DNA from 4 places in the Paenibacillus sp. FSL R5-0749 genome. Region 4 is predicted to be linked to each of the others. Evidence: riboswitches for the same ligand, from Rfam matches in the RefSeq annotation. Region 4 holds a riboswitch; each other region holds the start of a gene.

What was found. A riboswitch is a leader RNA that binds a small molecule or an ion and turns the genes downstream of it on or off. The one in region 4 is predicted to bind thiamine pyrophosphate.
Region 1: another riboswitch for thiamine pyrophosphate. It lies ahead of MKY85_RS04515 (ECF transporter S component); the one in region 4 lies ahead of MKY85_RS17245 (thiamine phosphate synthase).
Region 2: another riboswitch for thiamine pyrophosphate. It lies ahead of MKY85_RS04490 (ABC transporter ATP-binding protein); the one in region 4 lies ahead of MKY85_RS17245 (thiamine phosphate synthase).
Region 3: another riboswitch for thiamine pyrophosphate. It lies ahead of MKY85_RS02335 (ABC transporter substrate-binding protein); the one in region 4 lies ahead of MKY85_RS17245 (thiamine phosphate synthase).

Annotation. Positions count from the first base shown of each region.
Region 1 is NZ_CP152005.1:1,003,496-1,008,865, forward strand. Features, by position in the region: gene MKY85_RS04505 (pectate lyase) at 296-964, shown strand; gene MKY85_RS04510 (copper amine oxidase N-terminal domain-containing protein) at 1,154-2,107, opposite strand; TPP riboswitch at 2,274-2,384, shown strand; gene MKY85_RS04515 (ECF transporter S component) at 2,650-3,243, shown strand; gene MKY85_RS04520 (ABC transporter ATP-binding protein) at 3,280-4,818, shown strand; gene MKY85_RS04525 (energy-coupling factor transporter transmembrane component T) at 4,793-5,370, shown strand, end outside.
Region 2 is NZ_CP152005.1:997,443-1,002,812, reverse strand. Features, by position in the region: gene MKY85_RS04500 (radical SAM/SPASM domain-containing protein) at 1-249, opposite strand, end outside; gene MKY85_RS04495 (aspartate/glutamate racemase family protein) at 368-1,078, opposite strand; TPP riboswitch at 1,365-1,466, shown strand; gene MKY85_RS04490 (ABC transporter ATP-binding protein) at 1,643-2,410, shown strand; gene MKY85_RS04485 (ABC transporter permease) at 2,397-3,200, shown strand; gene MKY85_RS04480 (ABC transporter substrate-binding protein) at 3,380-4,453, shown strand.
Region 3 is NZ_CP152005.1:487,290-492,659, forward strand. Features, by position in the region: gene MKY85_RS02315 (TatD family hydrolase) at 1-419, opposite strand, end outside; gene MKY85_RS02320 (ABC transporter ATP-binding protein) at 525-1,433, opposite strand; gene MKY85_RS02325 (ABC transporter permease) at 1,473-2,231, opposite strand; gene MKY85_RS02330 (thiamine-binding protein) at 2,231-2,521, opposite strand; gene MKY85_RS02335 (ABC transporter substrate-binding protein) at 2,746-3,786, opposite strand; TPP riboswitch at 4,006-4,118, opposite strand; gene MKY85_RS02340 (phospholipase D family protein) at 4,363-5,370, shown strand, end outside.
Region 4 is NZ_CP152005.1:3,914,878-3,920,247, reverse strand. Features, by position in the region: gene MKY85_RS17255 (hypothetical protein) at 1-369, shown strand, start outside; gene MKY85_RS17250 (ABC-F family ATP-binding cassette domain-containing protein) at 507-2,057, shown strand; TPP riboswitch at 2,133-2,242, shown strand; gene MKY85_RS17245 (thiamine phosphate synthase) at 2,436-3,131, shown strand; gene thiO (glycine oxidase ThiO) at 3,146-4,381, shown strand; gene thiS (sulfur carrier protein ThiS) at 4,378-4,581, shown strand; gene MKY85_RS17230 (thiazole synthase) at 4,584-5,351, shown strand; gene MKY85_RS17225 (ThiF family adenylyltransferase) at 5,348-5,370, shown strand, end outside.

The DNA.
Region 1 (5,370 bases), 2.9 Mb from region 4:
TAGTGATCTTTCTTGTTTACTGGGGATTAAAGTAAGTGGTACTTACGTTACAAATGAGCATACCAGAGGTTGATATCAGCATATTGTTCAAAGACCCTGACTTGCAAAAAAATGCCGATATGACAGTCATTATGCGATGTCAGGATATATCTGATCTAATGATTATTCTAGTTACCTTCCTTATTTGGTAGGATTAGGTTGTGAGTTAGGCAGAGGTGCACCTCATGCGAACTTTCAGTACAAGCCCAGGCTTGTACACGATCCAATAACGAGAGAATAAGGGAGGAATAAAGTAATGAAAAAAATGTTGACGTTGTTGTTGTCTGCTGGTTTGGTAGCTTCCATATTTGGTGCGGTTCCGGCTGCTGCTGCGCCTACAGTTGTTAATTCAACGATTATTGTTCCAGCGGGCACGACTTATGACGGTCAAGGCAAAACATTTGTAGCCAATCCTTCCACATTGGGTGACGGGTCTCAAGCAGAGAATCAGAAACCGGTATTTCGTCTGGAGGCAGGGGCTACCCTCAAAAATGTAAATATCGGATACCCTGCTGCCGATGGTGTTCACTGTTATGGTAACTGTAATATATCGAATGTAGTCTGGGAGGATGTGGGTGAGGATGCACTCACATTGAAGTCGGCCGGAACGGTCAACATTACCGGCGGTGCGGCGTATAAGGCCTATGATAAAGTATTCCAGATCAATGCAGCCGGAACGATTAACATCAAAAATTTCCGTGCAGATGATATCGGCAAGCTGGTACGTCAAAATGGTGGAACAACCTTCGCAGTTAACATGACGCTGGATAACTCCAATATTTCCAATGTGAAAGATGCTATTATGCGTACAGATAGCAGTGTATCTCAAGGGAAAATTACGAATACCCGCTATTCCAAAGTGCCAACCCTGTTCAAGGGATTTGCTTCAGGTAAAACCAGTCAATCCGGCAATGTCCAATATTAAACGAGAGACTCAATCGCTGGAGTTGTTAAAAATATAAGCTCCACTTAATTTGGAAGTAAGCCGGAATATAACGCCAAAAAAAGAGCGTCCCAAGGTCATTGTCACACTGACTTTGAGGAACGCTCTTTGTAATGCAGATGTCACCATAGTATAGTTCTGCTGAGTAATGTTTCATTGTGGAGGCACATATTATTTCTCTCCTGGAACCTCAACGATGACTTTGCCATGCTCGGGGGCAACGGAACCGGTATCCGTGGAGCCCAATTTGTTTATGACCTCATATGAGGTTTCCTCAAGCATGCGAGAGTACTTGAATGATACGAGTGTTTGACCTGCTACGGAAGGACGAGTTCCTGCTTCAGCCACGGCTTTGGTTTTAATAAAGAACAGGTCACCGATAGTTCCTGCATTATTGCTGATGTTTGCCTGCCATTGCAGCAGTGCACTTCCATTTTTAAGAACATAATAACTGACCAGATCGTTATCCTCCACAACGAAGAAACGATCTTTTTTGCCTTGTTCAAAAATGTATTTAATGGAGGAATCCACCGGACCCAGAGGGTTGCGAATATCCAGACGTGTTTGTCCGAGTTCAGAGAAGCGTGGCAGATGAAGTGCGGCTTCGCGCGCCACAGTCAGATCAGAACTGTTATATTCTTTTACAATCGTAGCATCGGTAGTGTAAATGTAGGCTTCCTTGGCCTTCTGATTCCACTGCACCTTCGTACCAAAAGCCTCACCAATGGCACGGAGCGGAAGCATCGCTTTACCATTCACCAGAATCGGGGCGGAAGACAATGTTGCATTTTGGTCATTTTTCTTCATTGTCTTGCTATTAGGTTTAAGGACATAATTATCGCTGCCTGTGCTAATGCTGATCTCTTTTGTTTTGTTATTGTAGCCAAACGTATAGTTGCCGAGGAATTGAAGCTCAGTCAATGCCACGTACATGGTCCCCTGCCGGATGACAACTTCATATTGAGCTTGAACATTGTTAATATAAGCTGTCGGTTTAGGTTCAGTTGCCGCGGCTTCCGCCACAGTGGATGAGAGTAAGGCAGGTGCCGTACCTGCGGTAAGTATCGAAGCGGCAAGGATCATTTTCCATGTTTTGAGCTGCCAAGCAGAGTTGTACATTTTCATTACTATCAATCTCCCTTCTAGTATTTCAGACGGACTACATAACCTAAATGTTTCATATTATGGAAAGTGTGCAATAGATATCCCCTGTTCATTTACCCCAAATGAAGCATGGTGATACTTCTGGGGATTGCCACAAATACCCATCTGATGTACATTAGAAGCAATGAAATAAGTGAACCGGGAGCTCAATGAAGTTGGGCTGAGAGAGTGGCCTTGTGCCGCTGACCGTATATCTGATCTGGGTAATGCCAGCGTAGAGAACATGGATTTGCAATATGTAAGGGTGAATTGTGGGAATGAACGTGGATGAACAACAGACCTTTTTGAACTGTGGTGGTGTATCTGCCAGGGCGGAGAGGGATGGTTGATATTCCGTATTTCGACATCCACCCAATACATCATTGTGAGGATTGTATACTGCGTGTTAGGCCTGCCCGGAACCGGGGAGGCTTTTTTTGTTTATTTTTAGAGGTTGTTCAACCAGTCTTTTTGAACACACACTTTTACAACCCCACAGGGGACAGAGGAAGGACGTAGAGAACATGGCAACAACAACAGGCAACAAACGATTGAAATTAACGGATATTCTGGTAACCATCGTAATCGCAGTGGTGTTTGGGGTGATTTACAAGATATGGGGACCTACGTATGACTTGATGAAACCATTCGGCGTTCATGCGGAGCAGATGATCTACGGCATGTGGTTTATGGCGGGCACGTTTGCATTTGTCATCATTCGTAAACCAGGCGTGGCTATCTTGGCCGAGGTTGCGGCTTCAACGGTAAGTGCTTTTCTGGGCAGTGAATGGGGCATGTCCACACTGGTGTATGGTCTGTTGCAAGGATTGGGAGCCGAGATCTTCTTCGCAGCATTCCTGTATCGTAAAACCAATCTGTTTGTCACTTGTCTTGCAGCCATTGGAGCCGCAGCGGCCTCGCTTTTGCTGGATTATCAGTATGGCTATATCGATTCACTCTCGGCCTGGAATTATACGTTATTCATCGGTTTTCGCTTCATCGGAAGCATCCTGATTGCAGGAGTGTTTGCTTATTACCTCGCCAAAGCTTTGGAACTGACTGGTGTAACACGTTCCCTCAGACCGGTATCCAAACAGGATTATGAGGCGTTGGATTAGATGAGCGGAGATGGGAATTCGCAGGCGGTAAGTGTGATGAATCTAAGATGCAAGTTCCCGGGAGAGAAAGCCTTGGTATTTCAAGGCTTGTCTCTTTCTGTGCGTCAAGGGGAGAAAGTGCTGCTGCTTGGACCAAGTGGCTCCGGTAAATCGACGTTATTACAAATCTTGAGCGGTCTGATGCCTCGTTCGGTTGAAATTCCGATGAAATGTGATGATATTCAGGTTCCCGTCAAAGCAGGAGTGGTCTTTCAAGATCCGGATACCCAGTTCTGCATGTCCTTTACGGATGAAGAGATCGCATTTGTTCTGGAAAACCGAAGTATTCCGCGTGAAGAGATGCCTGCTCTGATTAAATATTATCTGAAACAAGTGGGGTTATCCTTGGAACAGAACCGTGTATTGATCCAGTCCATGTCTCAGGGGATGAAGCAACGTCTTGCGATTGCCTCGATGCTTGCCATGGACCCGGAGGTATTGTTTTTGGATGAACCCACGGCACTGTTAGATGATGAGGGGACTTCCCAGGTGTGGGATACCGTCAAACGGATCGCCAGTGATAAAACGATCATCATCGTTGAACACAAAATAAACGAGATTGTAGATATGGTCGACCGCATCATTGTCTTATCACCTGAAGGAAAGATTGTGGCGGATGGGCCAGCACAGCAGGTATTCACGGATGAACGGAGCAAGTTGAGGGATTATGGAATCTGGTATCCAGGCGTGTGGGAAGAGCATGAGCAGGAGAGGGTAACAAAAGAAGAAGAGGGAACTTATGGAGAGCTTCAAGCGTGTGAGAATCAGGGGACCTCAAGCTTGGAAGCACAGCAGTCGTCTGGCTTATCTGATGCAACGAAGATTTTCCCCGTATCTCATGTATCATCCTTATCGCCTGTATCGTCAGCCGATCAGCCTGCACTGGACTTGCAGCAGTTCACTGGATGGCGTGGAAAAACACCTTTCATTCAGGTGGAACAGGCCAAGGTATGGCACGGAGATTGGATTGGTATTGTCGGAGCCAATGGAGCTGGCAAGAGTTCATTGTTGTTATCTCTGATGAATATCCTGAAAACAACAGGTCATTATGAGGTGCACGGTCAGCCTTCTGGCAAAACGGAACAGCTTGCAGATCAGATTGCGTTTGTCTTTCAGAACCCGGAGTTTCAATTTGTAACCAACACCGTCGCGGAAGAAGTGGAATTCTCATTGCTGGGGGGCAGGCTTACAACGGAAGAAAGACATGCCAGGACTCATCATATGCTGAATCAATTTGGACTAATCGACTTGTCCGAGCGCCATCCCTACCAATTATCGATGGGGCAGAAACGACGTTTGAGTGTGGCGTCCGCATTGGTCAGAGAGCAGCGAATTCTGTTGCTGGATGAACCCACTTTTGGACAGGATGCCCGTAATACGTTCGCCATGTTAGCACAACTGGAGCAATTGCGGCGTGAAGGAACAGCTATCGTTATGGTTACCCATGATCGTGAAATTGTAAAAAGATATTGCACCCGAATCTGGTCGGTGGATGAGGGGAGGTTAAGTGATGCAACTGTCGTTTCCTCATCGTGAAACCTGGCTTCATTCCGTTAATCCGGGGTTGAAGATGATTATTCTGACACTGATGTTTGTCATCGTTATCCTTATTCACAATCTGAATGTAATGGCCAATGTTGCGGTGGTAATGATGTTATTACTGTGCTGGACAGGCCATCCGTGGTACAGATTGATTCTGTACGCATCACCATTCATTCTGGTGTTTATCTCTACGTCTGCGGGCATGATGATGTTTGGCAAGGGAGAGACCACTTGGTATAAGTGGGGGCTGATTCACATCACCGAAGAGAGCTTCTATCGCGGTCTACACTTGGGTTTTCGCTCGCTGACTATGGCCGCGGCTGGGTTACTCTTTGGTCTTACGACCAAGCCAGTACGGCTATTTTATTCCCTGATGCAGCAGTGGAAGCTTCCTGCAAAATATGCCTATAGCTTTCTGGCCGCGATGCGCATGATCCCCATTTTGCTGGATGAATTCCAGACGCTCCGTTACGCTATTCGTATTCGTGGAACAAGGCAGCGCGGTTCGCACTGGAACGTGTATGGTACACTCAAGCGTTATGCTAT
Region 2 (5,370 bases), 2.9 Mb from region 4:
CGTTGTAATATTCACCTTGAGTCCCTTCTCGTGTGCGGAATCTAGCAGAAGATCTATTTTGGGATGCAACAAGGGTTCGCCTTTGACATGTAGATAAATATGATTGGTATGTGGTTTAACTTGTTCCAGTATATTGTTGAAGACTTCAGGGTCAATGAATCCTTTGGCACGCTGCGTCTGCGGACAGAAGCTGCAAGCCAGATTGCAGATACTCGTGATCTCAATATATACTTTTTTGAACGTTTTCAACTTGGGTCCCCATTCTGCCTAGGAGGGAGAACAATCCCACCTGCATTTTGTGATCCGGCCTGTACGGCCCATCCCTATTATATCGAGTTCATGAGCCAAGGTAAATCAGAGAACGGGTTTATCGGGTTGAGTCAAATGATTTGGCTAGTGCCAAATGAACAGATTCAATCGCATGAATATGTGTTGTATCAAATAATGGAACTTCTGAATCCTCTACTTTTACTAATAATCCAATTTCGGTGCAACCTAATATGACTCCCTCAGCTCCATCATCAACCAGCCTTTGAATCACCTTTTTATAATAATCCCTTGATAAGGGTTCAATTTTTCCTAAACATAATTCCTCATATATTATTTTATTGACAACTTTTCTATCCTCTTCATTCGGTATCAAAACCTTAATACCATTAAATTCAATTCGTTTTTTATAAAAGTCTTGTTCCATCGTATATTTGGTGCCGAGTAAACCAACCGTACTTATATGGGACTTATGAATTTGATTTGCTGTTGCATCAGCAATGTGTACGATGGGTAGTGTCACTTTTTCTTCAATATGTTTAATCACTTTATGCATCGTATTTGTACAAATTACAATCATTTCTGCTCCTGCCTTTTCCAAAGACTGGGCAGCATTCCCCAATAATTCACCAGCACTTTCCCAATCACCTTCAGCTTGATAACGCTCGACTTCTTCAAAATCCACGCTATATAAAATGCACTTGGCTGAATGCAATCCTCCCAATTTATTTTTCACTTCTTCATTAATAATTCGATAATATTCTAACGATGACTCCCAGCTCATTCCACCAATAAGACCAATCGTTTTCATATTACACTCACCCTTCCATTGATTACATCCCGAAAGCAGTATATAGAAATTCAGTAGATATTGTATCGTATCTATTTCATTAAATAAACCTGCCACAGTAAGAGGAGTTGAGGAAACTGGTGCAATTCCGGCAACGAATTAATGCTTCTGCCCGAATGATCTGGCTGTGCAATCCGAATAATCCGACCGGAACCATTTTCAGATCAGTACTCACATTCTTTCTGAGCGCCCCCTTTACATTCCACTTGCATGTGATATATGCTGAACACACAACTGCATATCTTGAACAATGCACTAGGGGAGCCTTACGGCTGAGACGAATCGATGATTCGGACCCTTTGAACCTGATCTGGATCATACCAGCGGAGGGAAGTGGAGCGGCCTTTCAGTAAGCAGATTTTTTCATGTTGATTATGAATTTTAATGTGAATTGAACTTACAGACCCACTCATTTCTCCGGAAATGGGTGGGTCTTTTTCGCGTTCTGCGGGCAGATCAGCAGGTGTAATGAAAGATCCCGCAGTTTGAAGTTGAATTTGGAATAACAAGGGGGAACAGAACGAGATGGATAATAACATAATCATTCACAACATGAGCTACGCTTTCCCGGGAAAAAGGGATTCCCCCGTGCTCTCCAATGTGTCGATGCGTGTTGCCAACGGCGAATTCGTCTCGCTCATCGGCTCCAGCGGCTCCGGTAAAAGCACCCTTTTCAAGCTGCTGGCAGGCCTGCTTGAGCCAACCCACGGAACCATTGAAATTCCTTGGGTCCCTGAAGGAAAGCGACTGGGGCAGGTGGCCTACATGCCGCAAAAGGACCTCCTGTTATCCTGGCGAACCGTCATGGAGAATTGCATGCTCCCCGCTGAACTTGCTCCAAGGCGACAGGATAAGGGAAAAATTCGCGCAGACATTATGGCAGGGCTCGACAGATTTGGCTTATCCGGCTACGCGCATGCTTACCCGGACGAGCTGTCGGGTGGCATGCGCCAACGTGTCGCGCTGCTTCGTACTTTGTTGACAGGTGGCCAACTCATGCTGCTGGATGAACCATTCGGCGCACTCGATGCCTTAACCAAACGCGAGATGCATCGCTGGCTACTGGAGCTGTGGGAAGATCTGGGCAAAACCGTGTTGTTCATTACGCATGATATTGAAGAGGCCCTGCTACTCAGTGATCGGATTATCCTGTTAACTCCGGGGAGCCAAGGCCAACCGCTACAAGATTTGACGGTACCTTTGCCACGTCCAAGACATTCGGACATGATCTACGAACCGGCGCTCGTTCAGATGAGACGACGACTGGAGGAACAATTGCATGCGAGAGAATAACTTGGGAAACTGCATGAAGAATAACGTAAGGGGTTGGCTTGACCGTCATGGTCTGTTTCTTTGGCTCCTGCTCTTGCTGCTTGTCTTCTGGGAGTGGATTGTGCGTATGGGATGGGTGCCCTCCTTCATCATTCCAGCCCCAACGGCGATTGCCAACTCCCTGTATGAGCATCGTCACCTCCTGCTGGCTACACATCTGCCTGCTACCTTGATGGAGGTTGTTGTTGGTTTTGGCTTGTCCATTGGTGCCGGAATTGCACTTGCAACTGGTATGCATATGAATCGGTCGATTGAAAAAGCGTTATATCCCTTCATCGTAATCAGTCAGACGATCCCGTTGATTGCCCTGTCCCCCGTCTTCATTCTATGGTTTGGCTACACGCTGTGGAGCAAAGTTGCGGTTGTGTTCCTGATCGCCTTCTTTCCCATTGTGGTGAGTACCTACGATGGACTTCGCCAAGGCGATCCAGAGCAGCGTGAACTACTGCTCACCATGGGAGCCAGCACGTGGGATATTTTTCGCAAACTCCAGGTTCCACTGGCACTTCCCGCCTTCTTCTCGGGGTTAAAGATGTCTGTGGTGTACTGCGTGGTTGGTGCAACGATAGGCGAATGGCTCGGTGGCAGTAAAGGTCTCGGATACTTCAGCCGCCGCATGTCCAGCAACATGAACACGGACGCGATGTTCGCCGCTATTGTGCTGTTATCCCTGCTCGGGATCGTTTTGTTTGTACTGATTGCCTGGCTGGAGAAACGGTTTGGCACTCGGCGCCATGAAGCGAAAAAATAGCTGGATAAAACGTAGAGAGAATTTAGATTTTAGATGTTACTACAAGAATTACGCTCTACACAACATAACTTATGCACCATTTCAGCAGCTAACTTCAATCAGTACTTTGTCATCTTGTCCGTTAACATACTGCTGTCCATTGTCTACAAACCCAAACGATGAAATGAGGAACTTCATTTATGACTAACAAAGGTATATACTCCCTGCTTCCCATTATGCTCATAAGCCTGTTGCTGATCGTTAGCGGATGCGGCAACACGGGTGCTGGCAAAAACACGCCAACAACAGAATCGGAAACCAATGCACAGCAAGCAAACTCGCCTGTAACAGAACCAGCATCAGACACCAAAGATAAACTGTCCATCATGCTCGACTGGTACCCCAATGCAGTACATTCCTTCATCTATGTAGCTCAGGAAAAAGGATACTTTGCAGACCAAGGTCTCGATGTCGACATTCAGATGCCTGCGGATACCAATGATTCACTCAAACTTGTTGCTGCCGGTAAAATTGATCTGGCTCTAAGCTATCAGCCTCAAATCTTGCTCGCGCGTAGTGAGAACATTCCTGTACGTTCCATTGCTGCTGTTGTTCGCCACCCGCTCGTACATCTGTTGACCGAAGCGAATGGCAACGTGCGTTCACCCAAAGACCTTGAAGGAAAGACGGTTGGCTATTCTTCGATTCCGCTGTATGACGCGATGGTACGGACGATGATCAGCCAAGATGGTGGCAACCCAGACAACATGAATCTGGTCGACGTTGGATTCGATCTGATTCCTTCCCTGGCTTCCGGACAGGCGGACGCGATTATGGGTGGTTTTATTAACCATGAACAATTGATTTTGGAGAAAGAAGGCCATGCCATGAAATCGATTAACCCTGTCGACTATGGCGTGCCTGATTATTATGAATTGGTCCTGACCGCAAGTGAAGCTGGTATGGAAGCCAAAAAAGAACAACTTACCCGGTTCGTCAAAGCGATCCAGGAAGGACAGAAATATGTCACGGAGCATTCAGAAGAAGCCTTGAATATTCTGCTTGCTCATGAGAATGAAACATCTCCGCTTGACCCGGAGATCGAAACCAAAAGCCTGGCTATTCTACTGCCGCTCATGAATGAAGAAGGTCAACCGTTTGGTCGGCAGGAAATGGAGTCGTGGGAGAATGTACGTGCATGGCTCGTTGCAACTGAAATGATTCCTGAATCGGTGAAAGCCGAGGATGCGTTTATAAATCTGCAAGGAGAGTAAGTAAAGAAAAGCCACGAGAATGAAGGGAAAATGACTAAAAGAAATGGATCGGCAAGTAAGAGGAATGAATAGAAAGTTAGCAAGGACGAGGCGTTAGGGGCAACAAGGTTTGCGAATGTAAAAGGTTTCCGTAATGGAACTGGCTGGAGCAAGGAGTGGAGAATCATAATCTTTAGTAATTCTACGTGACTTGATGTGCAATTGAGTACCTTGAAATGCATTTGGATGGCATGATATGCGATCGAGTACCTTGTATGCGTTTGGATGACATGGTATGCGATCAAGTACCTTGTATACGTTTGGATGACATAGTATGCGATCGAGTACCTTGTAAACGTTTGGATGACATGGTATGCGATCGAGTACCTTGTATACGTTTAGGCGGCTTGGAGCTATGCATTTGTTCATGTACATTAGAGCACATCTTCAAATCTACCGGGAGCTGAATCGCGTCCTAATGTGTTCGGAGTAGAGCATGCGGCGAGCGCTAACGAATCTGAGACGTCTTATTCGAGGATTTAAAGCAGTCTCAGAAATCTAAGGAATCTGAGACACGCAATATTAGAATAAACAGCCGTTTGCATCGTTTTAATCAAGGAATTCAGGGAAATAACGTGTCTGACGTTCCTTACATTTCAAAAGTAGGATTTGACAGACAAATAAGATGTCCCGGGTTCTTTAGAAACACCGTCTAAACCTGCGGAAGGAATTCGCCAAAAGAGCTACCAGCTTGGTTTAGGTTTGGGTTTCAAGACTATATTTGAACGCCAATTCCTTCACTATACCGCTTGCCTGAATTAGGAGACTTACCCTGGGTTCATTGCGTTGTTGTACTATCGCGTTTTTGTATTATTACTATTTTTTGCGAATTACATTTTTATGTGGCTCTACCTTTTAGCTGTTTCAATCAAGGCTAG
Region 3 (5,370 bases), 3.3 Mb from region 4:
GGTTTGTTGTGCTTTTTCGCGAGTTGGATGAAACGTTCAAGCAGCTCGATATACCCGCTCTGATCGAAGCTCTTTCCTGCTTGCTCAGCCTCCAGTCGATTGTAATAGGGAAGGCCGACTTCTCCGATAGCTGTGGCTTGTCCCATATGCTGCTCAATCCATTGGAAGAACAGGTCCATCTCTGCGGTGGATGGCAGTTCCTGTTCCGGATGGAAACCGAAGGCCGGATATATAGTGCGTGGATATTGATTAGCAAGCTCCAGATTGGCCTGGGCAGAAGCCAGATTCATGGATACCGCAATGACCGCTTCCACCTGCTGAGACGAAAATGATAGCAACATCTCACGTTGTTCATCAGGGGTATACTGATCCAAGTGAATATGAGCATCGATCAATGGTGCAAAAGCTTGAGAATGCACGAGGGAATTCCTCCTTGTGTTCCTATATATTTTAACTATGTTACGCAGAATTTCTTGTGGTGGATCACCCATTAAAGGAAAATAATAACTTTAAAACCCGCGCTATCAAGATAGGCGGGCTTTCTGCTGTTCTTCTCTCATCCACTGTGCAATCTGCCGTTTACGCTCCAGAAAGGCGGATTCCTCCGTAATTTCTTCTCGTCTAGGGCGATCAAAAGGAACATGTACCTCATGCAACACCGTTGCAGGCCGGTTGGATAATACATAGACCCGATCCGCAAGCAGCAATGCTTCTTCGATATTATGGGTGATGAACAGCACCGAACGACGGTTCTGTTCCCAGATATCGAGCAGCCAGCGCTGCATGTCGCTACGTGTGAGTGCATCCAGCGCGCTGAAGGGTTCGTCCAGCAGCATCAACTCCTGCGGACTAAGCAGGGCGCGCAGGAATGCAGCGCGTTGCTGCATACCGCCCGACAGCATATGCGGGTATGCCTGCTCGAATCCGGCAAGACCCACGCTACTTAACCATTTTCGAGCCTCCGCAAGTGCTTCAGCCCGGGGAGGAGTATCCATAGCTACTTCACCAGCAAGCAGTACATTGTCTTCAATGGTACGCCAAGGGAAAAGGGCAGACTGTTGTGGCATATAACTGATCCTGCCACGTTGGCCCGTAACATCGTGACCGTTCATGAGCACTTGCCCTTCCTGTGGCTTCAGCAGACCACCGATGATATGGAACAGGGTGCTTTTGCCACAGCCGGATGGCCCAACGATAGCGACAAACTCACCTTGCTTCACAGTCAGGGACAGGCCGTTCAACACCGGTAGCCTGCTCCGTCGTTCACGAAATGATGCATGAACATCCACGACGTCCAGTGCAGGTGGAACCGAAGCAGCAGTCGTATATGTCGGTAGCCCGGAATTAGTCGAGTAAATTTTTTCACCGTGCTTTGGTTCCAATGTGCGTGCTCCCCGTTCAGGCTGGACGTGTTCGTCCTGTTGCTGATTCATATGCTGATCACTTCCTAATATATAGACTTACATGCTTTGTTATCGCTTCTGTGGCCGCCAGCGCACGAGCAGCTTCTCCAGCAGCGCGATGAGCAGGAAGAGCAGCAAGCTGAGCGCAACAATAATCATGATCGCCACGAATAAGCGATCTGTGCGATAAGCTGATTTTTGCAGCATCATATAATAACCAATACCCTTGTCTGCACCAATCCATTCGGCAATGATGGCGCCCATCACGCTATAGGTAGCGGCGATTTTGATACCGGAGAATACTGATGGTAGTGCATGGGGAAGCTCCAGCTTCCAGAAGATATGACGACGTTTGGCACCAGCCATGCGCATATAGTTCATCATCGCTGCATCTGTACGGGTCAAGCCGTCCATGGCCGCCACCGCAACGGGGAAAAAGCAGACTAATATGATGGTAATCAGCTTGGGCAACAGCCCGAATCCGAACCAGATTAACAGGAGCGGTGCGAGCGCGATGGTCGGTATATTTTGACTAAGAATAAGTAAAGGATACAGGGCTGACTTGAGAAAAGGAACCAAATGCAGCACCATTGCAATCAATAATCCAACCGCTGTTCCAGCGGCGAATCCGATCAGCGTTAACTGAATGGTTGCGGAGGCATGCATGCCCAGTCGCTCCGCTTGGGATGCCGCTTCGCGGGCGATATCGGACGGTGCGGGCAGCATCCATTTCTCGATGTGGAACAGGGATACAGCTCCCTGCCATATCGCTATAAAGAGAATAACCGCCACGAAGGGCGGCCATACACTTTTGAAATAGGCATTCATTAGCGGTACTTCTCCGTCAGGGTATCCATGCTGAAGCCAGTAGGGCTATGGGCGATTTTAATCTGGGAGATGATGCTTGGGCTGCCAGCCTCGACGAGTACTTCGTGCATTTTGCGGACAACCTCCAGCAGTTCCTCCAGTTCCCCTTCCATCGTGGTGTCGAGCGCGTTCACCTGATATTTTAGGCCGGATTGCTGAATAACTTCAATGGCGCGATCTACATAAGGGTAAGAGTTCTCGCCATTTGGCGTTTTTGGAATAACCTGAATGCTAAGTAATGTGCTTGCCATGAGAGATCACGGCTCCTTTCGTGATATATAAAATGAACTAATGACGGTTACACTTGCCACTTCGATGACAGAATAACCTTCCAATCGCTGTTATCCCCAGATTTTTTTGATTCCCTTTCTCTAAAGGGAAAATCCGGTGATAAAGGCGACCGCTTCGCTATTTCACGTTATTTCTGTCCTCTCCGTCCTCGTGTAAATATTAAGTTCGTTTTATATGAGAAATTTTATTGGGGTAAAAACGCGTTCGTATATGCTTTGCTCACGTCGACCTGTTCATCCAGCAGTTTTTTGCTAAACATCCAGTCAGTGTAGTTCTGCCACACTTCCTGTTTCTGTTCTCCCCAGCGTGGGGCGTCATCCGTGTACTTCGGACTCAACCATTTCTGGCTTGCCAGTACCAATTCCTTGTCCAAATCCGGTACAGCCTTGATTAGAATGTTTGCGGCGTCTTCAGGATGATCAATTGCGTATTGATATCCTTCTGAAGTGGCTTTCAGGAATGCTGTCACCAGCTCAGGATCGTTCTGAATGGTCTGCTCGTTCGTTACGAGCACAGGCGTGTAGTAATCCAGTGCATCTGAATAATCCTTCACATATAACATGTCGATCGGTTCCCCGCGCAGTTCAGCTTCAATCCCCGTCCAGGCGTAGAAAATCCATGCAAAATCAATATCCCGTTTCACAGCGGTGAAAAAGTCGGCATCACCCATGTTAATGTTTTTCACTTTGGATACGTCGGCGCCTTCGCCTTCCATAATGGATTGCATCACGGCTTCTTCCACAGGGGAACCCCAGCCGCCATAGGTTTTGCCTTCAAAATCTTTCGGTGATTTAATATTCCGATCTGCCGGAGCAGCAAATCCGGATGTATTATGCTGAATAACCGCTGCGATGGAGACGAGTGGAACCCCTTGTGTACGGGCTTGAGTTACACTTTCCTGATAACTTACGCCAAATGGCACTTCATTGGAAGCAACCATCGTATCGGCGCCGCCGGCACCTGGCTGAACAATCTCCACGTTCAAACCTTCAGCCTTATAAAAACCTTGATCTACGGCCGCATACAAGCCGGTATGATTCGTATTTGGTGTCCAGTCGAGCACCACTTTAACATCCTTGAGGGCTGCGTTGTCACCTTCATTGCTGCTCTCCGTATTCGTGCTGCCGTTCTGTTCAGCCGGGGCAGCTTCTTTACCGCCACATGCGACCACAGTCACCAGTAGTACACATAAGAGCAACAGTCCCATTGTTTTACGCCATTTCATCTGTGATTCTCTCCTTCGGTATGTCCGGCCAGTGGCACGGGTACTCCTTGGCTTCATATCCAAGCTTCTTGCATAAATCGACAGATTTATACCAGCTATGATCCGGATAACGTCACTTTTTTTAGCTCTCTGGCTATATAAAAGAACATTAAAAAAGCGCCCCGTAATCCGGGACGCGTGCAGGCGTTAGAGAGGTGGCGTTCAGCCATAGGGCTGTGCCATTTCGATATACTCCGATTCCTACGCTGGCATGATCCAGATCAGGTCTAAGGGTTAGTATCTTGGTGGGATACACTCTCAGCCGGCCAATTCCGACTCCCCTGGGAAACTATGAAGTTACGGGCATTACTAGGTGTAATTATAGGCCAGAGGCCCAGTCGTGTCCAGTCAGGAACTGGATGGGAACGGATTTCCGGTCATCGTCTATTTGCTTCTAAGCCGCTTCGGTGATTAGTTTTTGATCGTTTGGCCTTGAGCCGAGCAGCTTGATTCATTTAAACAACATAATTTAGGTACAAAAGGAGATAGTACTGCTATACCAATAAATACTTTTACATAAAAATGGGGGAGTACTGAATGATCCTTAAAACCATAATCGCAATGATTCTGTGTTATAGTGCCTACATTTTTTTCACAGCCTACCTTTTATTTTTGGTTCCGTCTCCATCTGCTATTGAAAATACGGATATGCAAAAATCGTTAACAAGAGGAAGTACAACAGATCGCGTAATGCTCCTGGAGGACGGCTTTCAATCGGGTCAGGTGAGAATCCAGACCATTCGAGAGGCAAAAACAAGCATCGACCTGGCCTATTACTCCATTCAAAAAGGAAAAACATCTCAGCTTTTTTTTGCTGCTTTATTCGATGCGGCTGATCGGGGTGTTCAAGTTCGAATCATTTTAGACGGGATTTTTCACAGCATGCGCGGAGGATTGCGTGATATTCCAGATGCCATTGCAGCTCATCCCAATGTCGAATTAAGATATTATGAACCACTCCACCTATTTATGCCATGGACATGGCATAATCGTCTGCATGACAAGATCCTTCTTGTCGACAACACATATGGAATCATTGGCGGCCAAAATATTGGTGATAAATATATGGCATTGCAACCCCCAAAAGACTATGTTTTTGATCGCGATGTCCTTGTTTACAATGCAAACGATAATACGAACAGCACGGTTGTTGAAATGAAACAATATCTAGATCAGTTATGGAACCATCCATTCACCAAACCAGAAAAACATGCAAAACGTCAGCATCATGCAAAAGGGTTAAAAGAGCTGGCTCAGCTGGCTGATTTATATCAAAAAGCCCAGGCTCAGAGTGATCCTTTTGTGAAAGTGTTGCCCAAGGAATGGGTTCGAGGAGCTCTTCATTCCGACCACGTTGCTTTCATTCACAATCCAATTAAAAGGCTGTATAAAGACCCCATCATGTGGAGGACATTTGTTCATTTCGCCAATGAAGCAAAGTCGAAAGTGTACCTTCAGACGCCATATGCCATTCCCACCAAGAAAATGGAGAAAGCCGTACATCTGTCGATGAATCCAAAAGCAGAATGGGTCATGCTAACCAAT
Region 4 (5,370 bases):
TCTGTGCAGGATGATCTTGCTGATGTGATTAATCGCCATAATGAGTTTGCCAGAAAGAACGGTGTATCCTATACATTTACGATGCCCCTGATAGCACAGGAAGATTGGTACAACTCCATCAACGATACAGGAATTATGGCCTTTATCCAAGGTATAGGTGTTGGTGACCAGAAGATCAACAATTATGCGATTGGTGGAGGCAGACTTGTGAAGAAAACGGCCATCGTAGGTGGAGTAGATCCTTTAACGGGTATCAAGTACTACTATCCCTCCACATGTGGTAATGGTTACCGTGCCGAAGAGGTGTTCACAGACGGAAGACAAGCAGCTGCACAAGGCTATTTCGAATATAACTGCTCTAATCGTTAGCTTGCGTACATGACAAAATCTTGGAAGGAGTTCCTGAACTGTTTACATTACTTTCAGAAAAGACGAGACCTGTGCTAGAATAGGGGTTCGGAACCATAATAAAAGTAATGTCTAATAGATAGGAGCAACCTCATCTTATGAGTTTATTGTCAGTAGAGAACGTGAGTCACAATTTTGGAGATCGCACGTTATTTAAAAATGTATCGTTTCGTTTACTCGCCGGAGAGCGTGTAGGACTTGTTGGTGCCAATGGTGTTGGTAAATCCACATTAATGAACATCCTTACCGGTAAATTGCTTAAAGACAGTGGAAAAGTGGAATGGACACCTAAGGTCCGTTATGGATATCTGGATCAGCACACAAAGCTTACGCCAGGCAAAACGATTCGTGATGTGCTTAAGGATGCTTTCCTTCCGTTGCTTGAATTGGAAAAAGAAATGATGAATATTACGGACCAGATGGCAGATGCAGATCCAGATAAGCTGGAGCAGTTGCTGGAAGATATGGGCGATATTCAGGAACAACTGGAACAGGGCGACTTTTATCTGATTGACGTAAAAGTTGAAGAGATGGCCAATGGTCTTGGTTTGTCTGCAATTGGTCTTGATCGAGATGTCGCAGCTCTAAGTGGTGGACAGCGCACCAAGGTGCTGCTTGCCAAGCTTCTACTCGAAAAACCTACAGCTCTGTTACTGGATGAGCCAACCAACTATCTGGATGTAGAGCACATTGAATGGCTGTCACGTTACCTAAAGGACTACCCGCATGCATTCCTCTTAATTTCCCATGACACGGAATTCATGAATGAAGTCGTAAATGTCATTTATCATTTGGAATTTGCCAAATTAACGAGATATGCAGCGAACTATAACAAGTTCCTGGAGATGGCTGATATGAATAAAGCCCAGCATATTGATGCATACGAGAAACAGCAAGAGTACATCAAGAAACAGGAAGATTTCATTCAGCGTAATAAGGCGCGGGCTTCAACTTCAGGTCGTGCGAAGAGCCGCGAGAAACAGCTGGACAAGATTGAACGTATTGATCGCCCGGATGAAGCGGCTAAACCAACGTTCAAATTCAAGGATGCCCGCGCGAGTAGCAAAACGGTCTTTGAGGGCATTGATTTTGAAATTGGATATACCTATCCTTTGCTGCCCAAAATGACGATGACGATTGAACGTGGTGAGAAAATTGCCATTGTAGGCTGTAATGGTGTGGGTAAATCGACACTGCTGAAAACCATCCTCGGGAAAATATCTCCACTGAGTGGAAAGACCTTTTTGGGAGATTATCTCGAAACGGCCTATTTTGAACAGGAGGTTCGTGCTGGAAATATCACGCCGATCGAGGATGTCTGGAATGAGTTCTCACATTTGACTCAGAATGAGGTCCGGGGTCATCTCGCTCGCTGCGGATTAAAGAATGAGCACATTACTCGTCCACTCAACATGCTGAGTGGTGGAGAACAAGCCAAGGTTCGTTTATGCAAACTCCTGATGCGCGAAAGCAACTGGATTTTATTCGATGAGCCGACAAACCATTTGGATGTCACTGCCAAAGCGGAGTTGCAGCGTGCCTTGCAAGAATTTAAGGGAACGGTGTTACTGGTATCTCATGAACCTGATTTTTACGAGGGTTGGGTCACCAAAACATGGAATGTCGAAGAATGGTCTGAGAAAAACTAGATGATTTGAGACCATGTTTAACAGAAATGACGGTGACAAAAAAATCCGTCTATGGTAACATAGGCTACAACTTCATATGAACACTAGGGGGGCCGCACGATGCGGCTGAGATGGAAGAATGCGATTCCGGACCCTTTGCACCTGATCTGGATCATACCAGCGTAGGGAAGTGGCGAGCGCGTTTCAGTGAATGACGTGAGCAAACGGCAACTCGAAAAGATTTCAACCGTCTGCTAAGCGAATTGAAACATGCAGTTGCGTGTATAACGTTAAGGCTATAGGCCTTTAGCTGTACTGCACGAAATGAACTGTATGCATCAGTCAGTGATCTGATCCTATAATTCATACGCAGCCACTCCCCTACGGGAGTGGCTTTTTTTGTGTTTTCATAGCATTCACGCCTGGAAGGAGAGGGAGGGTACCGCAATTTTCCATGAGCATGTTCACGAATCATTTGAATTGCATGTTGTATCTGCGGGTGCAGGAGATCGAGCATCTTTTGTAAAAGCAGCCAAGGACGTTTGGCCATGGGTGGACTATATTCACATACGAGAGAAACAACTTACATGGCAAGGCAAGATCGGCTGGGCTGAAAGTCTGCGTAATGTTAATATTCCATCTTGTCGCATCGTTATCAATGGTTCAGAACTGCCTTCACAGATTGATCTTTATGGCGGTGTTCATTGGGGGCAAGATGCGATACGTAAATACAACCCTGCTGTCATAAGCAAAATGCAGCGACTTCGTCTGGGTGTATCTGTTCATTCCATCGATGAGGCAAAAATCGCTGAAGAACAGGGAGCTGATTACCTTTTCTTTGGGCATGTCTTCGCGACCAACAGCAAGCCAGATCTAGAACCAAGAGGATTATATGCTCTTGATGAAGTATGCAGAGGTGTCTCCATTCCTGTCATCGCGATCGGAGGCATAGAGCCGGGAAATATTCAAGCGATTCGCGCTACAGGGGCACAGGGAGTTGCCGTGATCTCAAATGTATGGTCGAGCGATTCCCCGGATCGGGCAGCTGCATCACTAAGGCACGCTATCGTTGCTACAGGAAGTCTAAGCCGGTGAAAGGAGATGAGAGGATGAATGAGATCGTAACGGGTCAGAACAGGAATCATTTCAGTCATCAACTGAACTCTGAAACGGAATCAAGAAGCAAAAGTGTAACTGATAATCCGGATAAGATTCATGCAGAAACCATTATTGTAGGCGGAGGTGTTGTTGGTTGTGCCATTGCGTATGAGCTTGCTTCCCGGGGACAGGATGTTTTGTTGCTGGAGCGTTCCGCAATTGCGGGAGGCACTTCTTGCGCAGCGGCTGGAATGCTGGCGCCAGATAGTGAGGATTTTGCTCATCCTTTGATGGCTAAGCTTGGCAGGCAGAGTAGACAGTTACTTATTGAGCAACAAGTGCTAATGGATACCCTTAGTGGGGTAGAGGTTGGGCTGCAACGCCATGGATTCTTGACCCCTTTTCGATCATACAGTGAATTAAACCGCTATAAGAACAATCGAAATTCCGGTTTGTCTGCTGATGAGGTGTGGTTGGATCGTTCGGTTGTGCAACAGGAGGCATCGTGGCTTAACAGAGATACTTACGGAGCCTACTACAGACCATACGAGAGTGAAATCCTTCCTGTCCATCTAACTAGGGCATATGCGGAATCTGCTCAAGCCATGGGAGCTCGGTTTATAGAGGACATACAGGGTATACGTGTACAAGCAAACGAACACGGCGTGCAGGGGATCACCACATCGATCGGTGAGGTAACGTGCAAACATGTCGTTATAGCGGCTGGATTACAGAGTGAAGCATTGATGAGACATGTGAATCTGAGCTTACCTGTGTGGTCGGTAAAAGGAGAAATAGCTGCCGTTCAGTTCTCAGATGAACATGCAGGGTACAGACCTGACAGAACGGTTTATGCAGAGGATGTCTATATTGTTCCCAAAGCCAATGGCGAAGTTTGGCTCGGGGCAACCAGTCTGCCGGGCAGAACGGATTTGAATGTTTCTGTACAGGGTGTTCAGAAGCTGCTAACAGCGGCTACCCACTGGGTACCCGGGATGAAAGAAGCGCAATTTAAGCGAGCGTGGGCAGGTGTAAGACCGGCAACGCCAGATGGGCTGCCTTATATAGGTGCATGCAAGAGTATACCTGGACTGTTCGCTGCCTTTGGGCATTACCGTAATGGTATTTTGCTAAGTGCGATAACAGGCAGGCTTATCGCGGAGTTAATCACTGGCAAAAGCTCAGAAGAACTCGGAATTGAAGCGCTGAATCCAGAGCGTTTGAACAGAAAGGGAGTGGTGCAGTGAATATCATTGTTAATGGACAACGGATGGAGATTGAAGACAGATTAAATCGTGTGGATAAACTGCTCCAATCGTTTGACCTGCAAGTCAAGACTGTAGTTGTTGAGCTGAACAGGCATATCTTAACGCGTGAGTATCACAAGTCAACGGCATTAAGAGAAGGCGATCGAATCGAGATTGTACATTTTGTAGGAGGCGGTTGATGATGTTGAACATTGGTAAATATACGTTTGAGTCCAGATTATTGCTCGGAACAGGCAAGTTTTCGGATTTTGAAGTGCAGAGTCAGGCTGTGGATGCTTCTGGAACGGAAGTTTTAACCTTTGCTGTTCGTCGTCTGAATCTGGAGCAACGTAACCAGAAGCATTTCCTGGATACATTGGATCTGGATCAATACACGCTTCTTCCGAATACGGCCGGGGCTTCCACTGCGGAAGAGGCAGTGCGGATCGCCGAGCTTGCGCGGGCTTCGGGACTTTGTGATATGATAAAAGTCGAAGTCATCGGAGATGGAAAGACATTGCTCCCAGATCCGATTGAAACGTACAAGGCTTGCGAAATTTTGCTTGAAAAGGGCTTCACCGTATTGCCTTATATTTCAGATGATGTCATTTTGGCCAAAAGGCTGCAATTGCTTGGCGTACATGCCGTAATGCCTGGCGCTTCTCCCATCGGAGCAGGTAGAGGCATCATTAATCCCTATAATCTTGAGATCATCATTGAGCAGGCCGTTGTGCCTGTGATTGTGGATGCAGGGTTGCGCTCTCCAAAAGATGCTGCTTATGCGATGGAACTTGGTGCAGATGGTGTATTGTTGAATACAGCAGTATCCGGATCAGGAAATCCGGTGAATATGGCTAGAGCGATGCGAATGGGTGTAGAGGCAGGTAGACTGGCATATGAGGCAGGCATGATTCCTGTGAAGCGTTATGCAGCGGCCAGTAGTCCGGTGGAAGGAATGGTTCATACATGATAGATCAACAACAATCAAT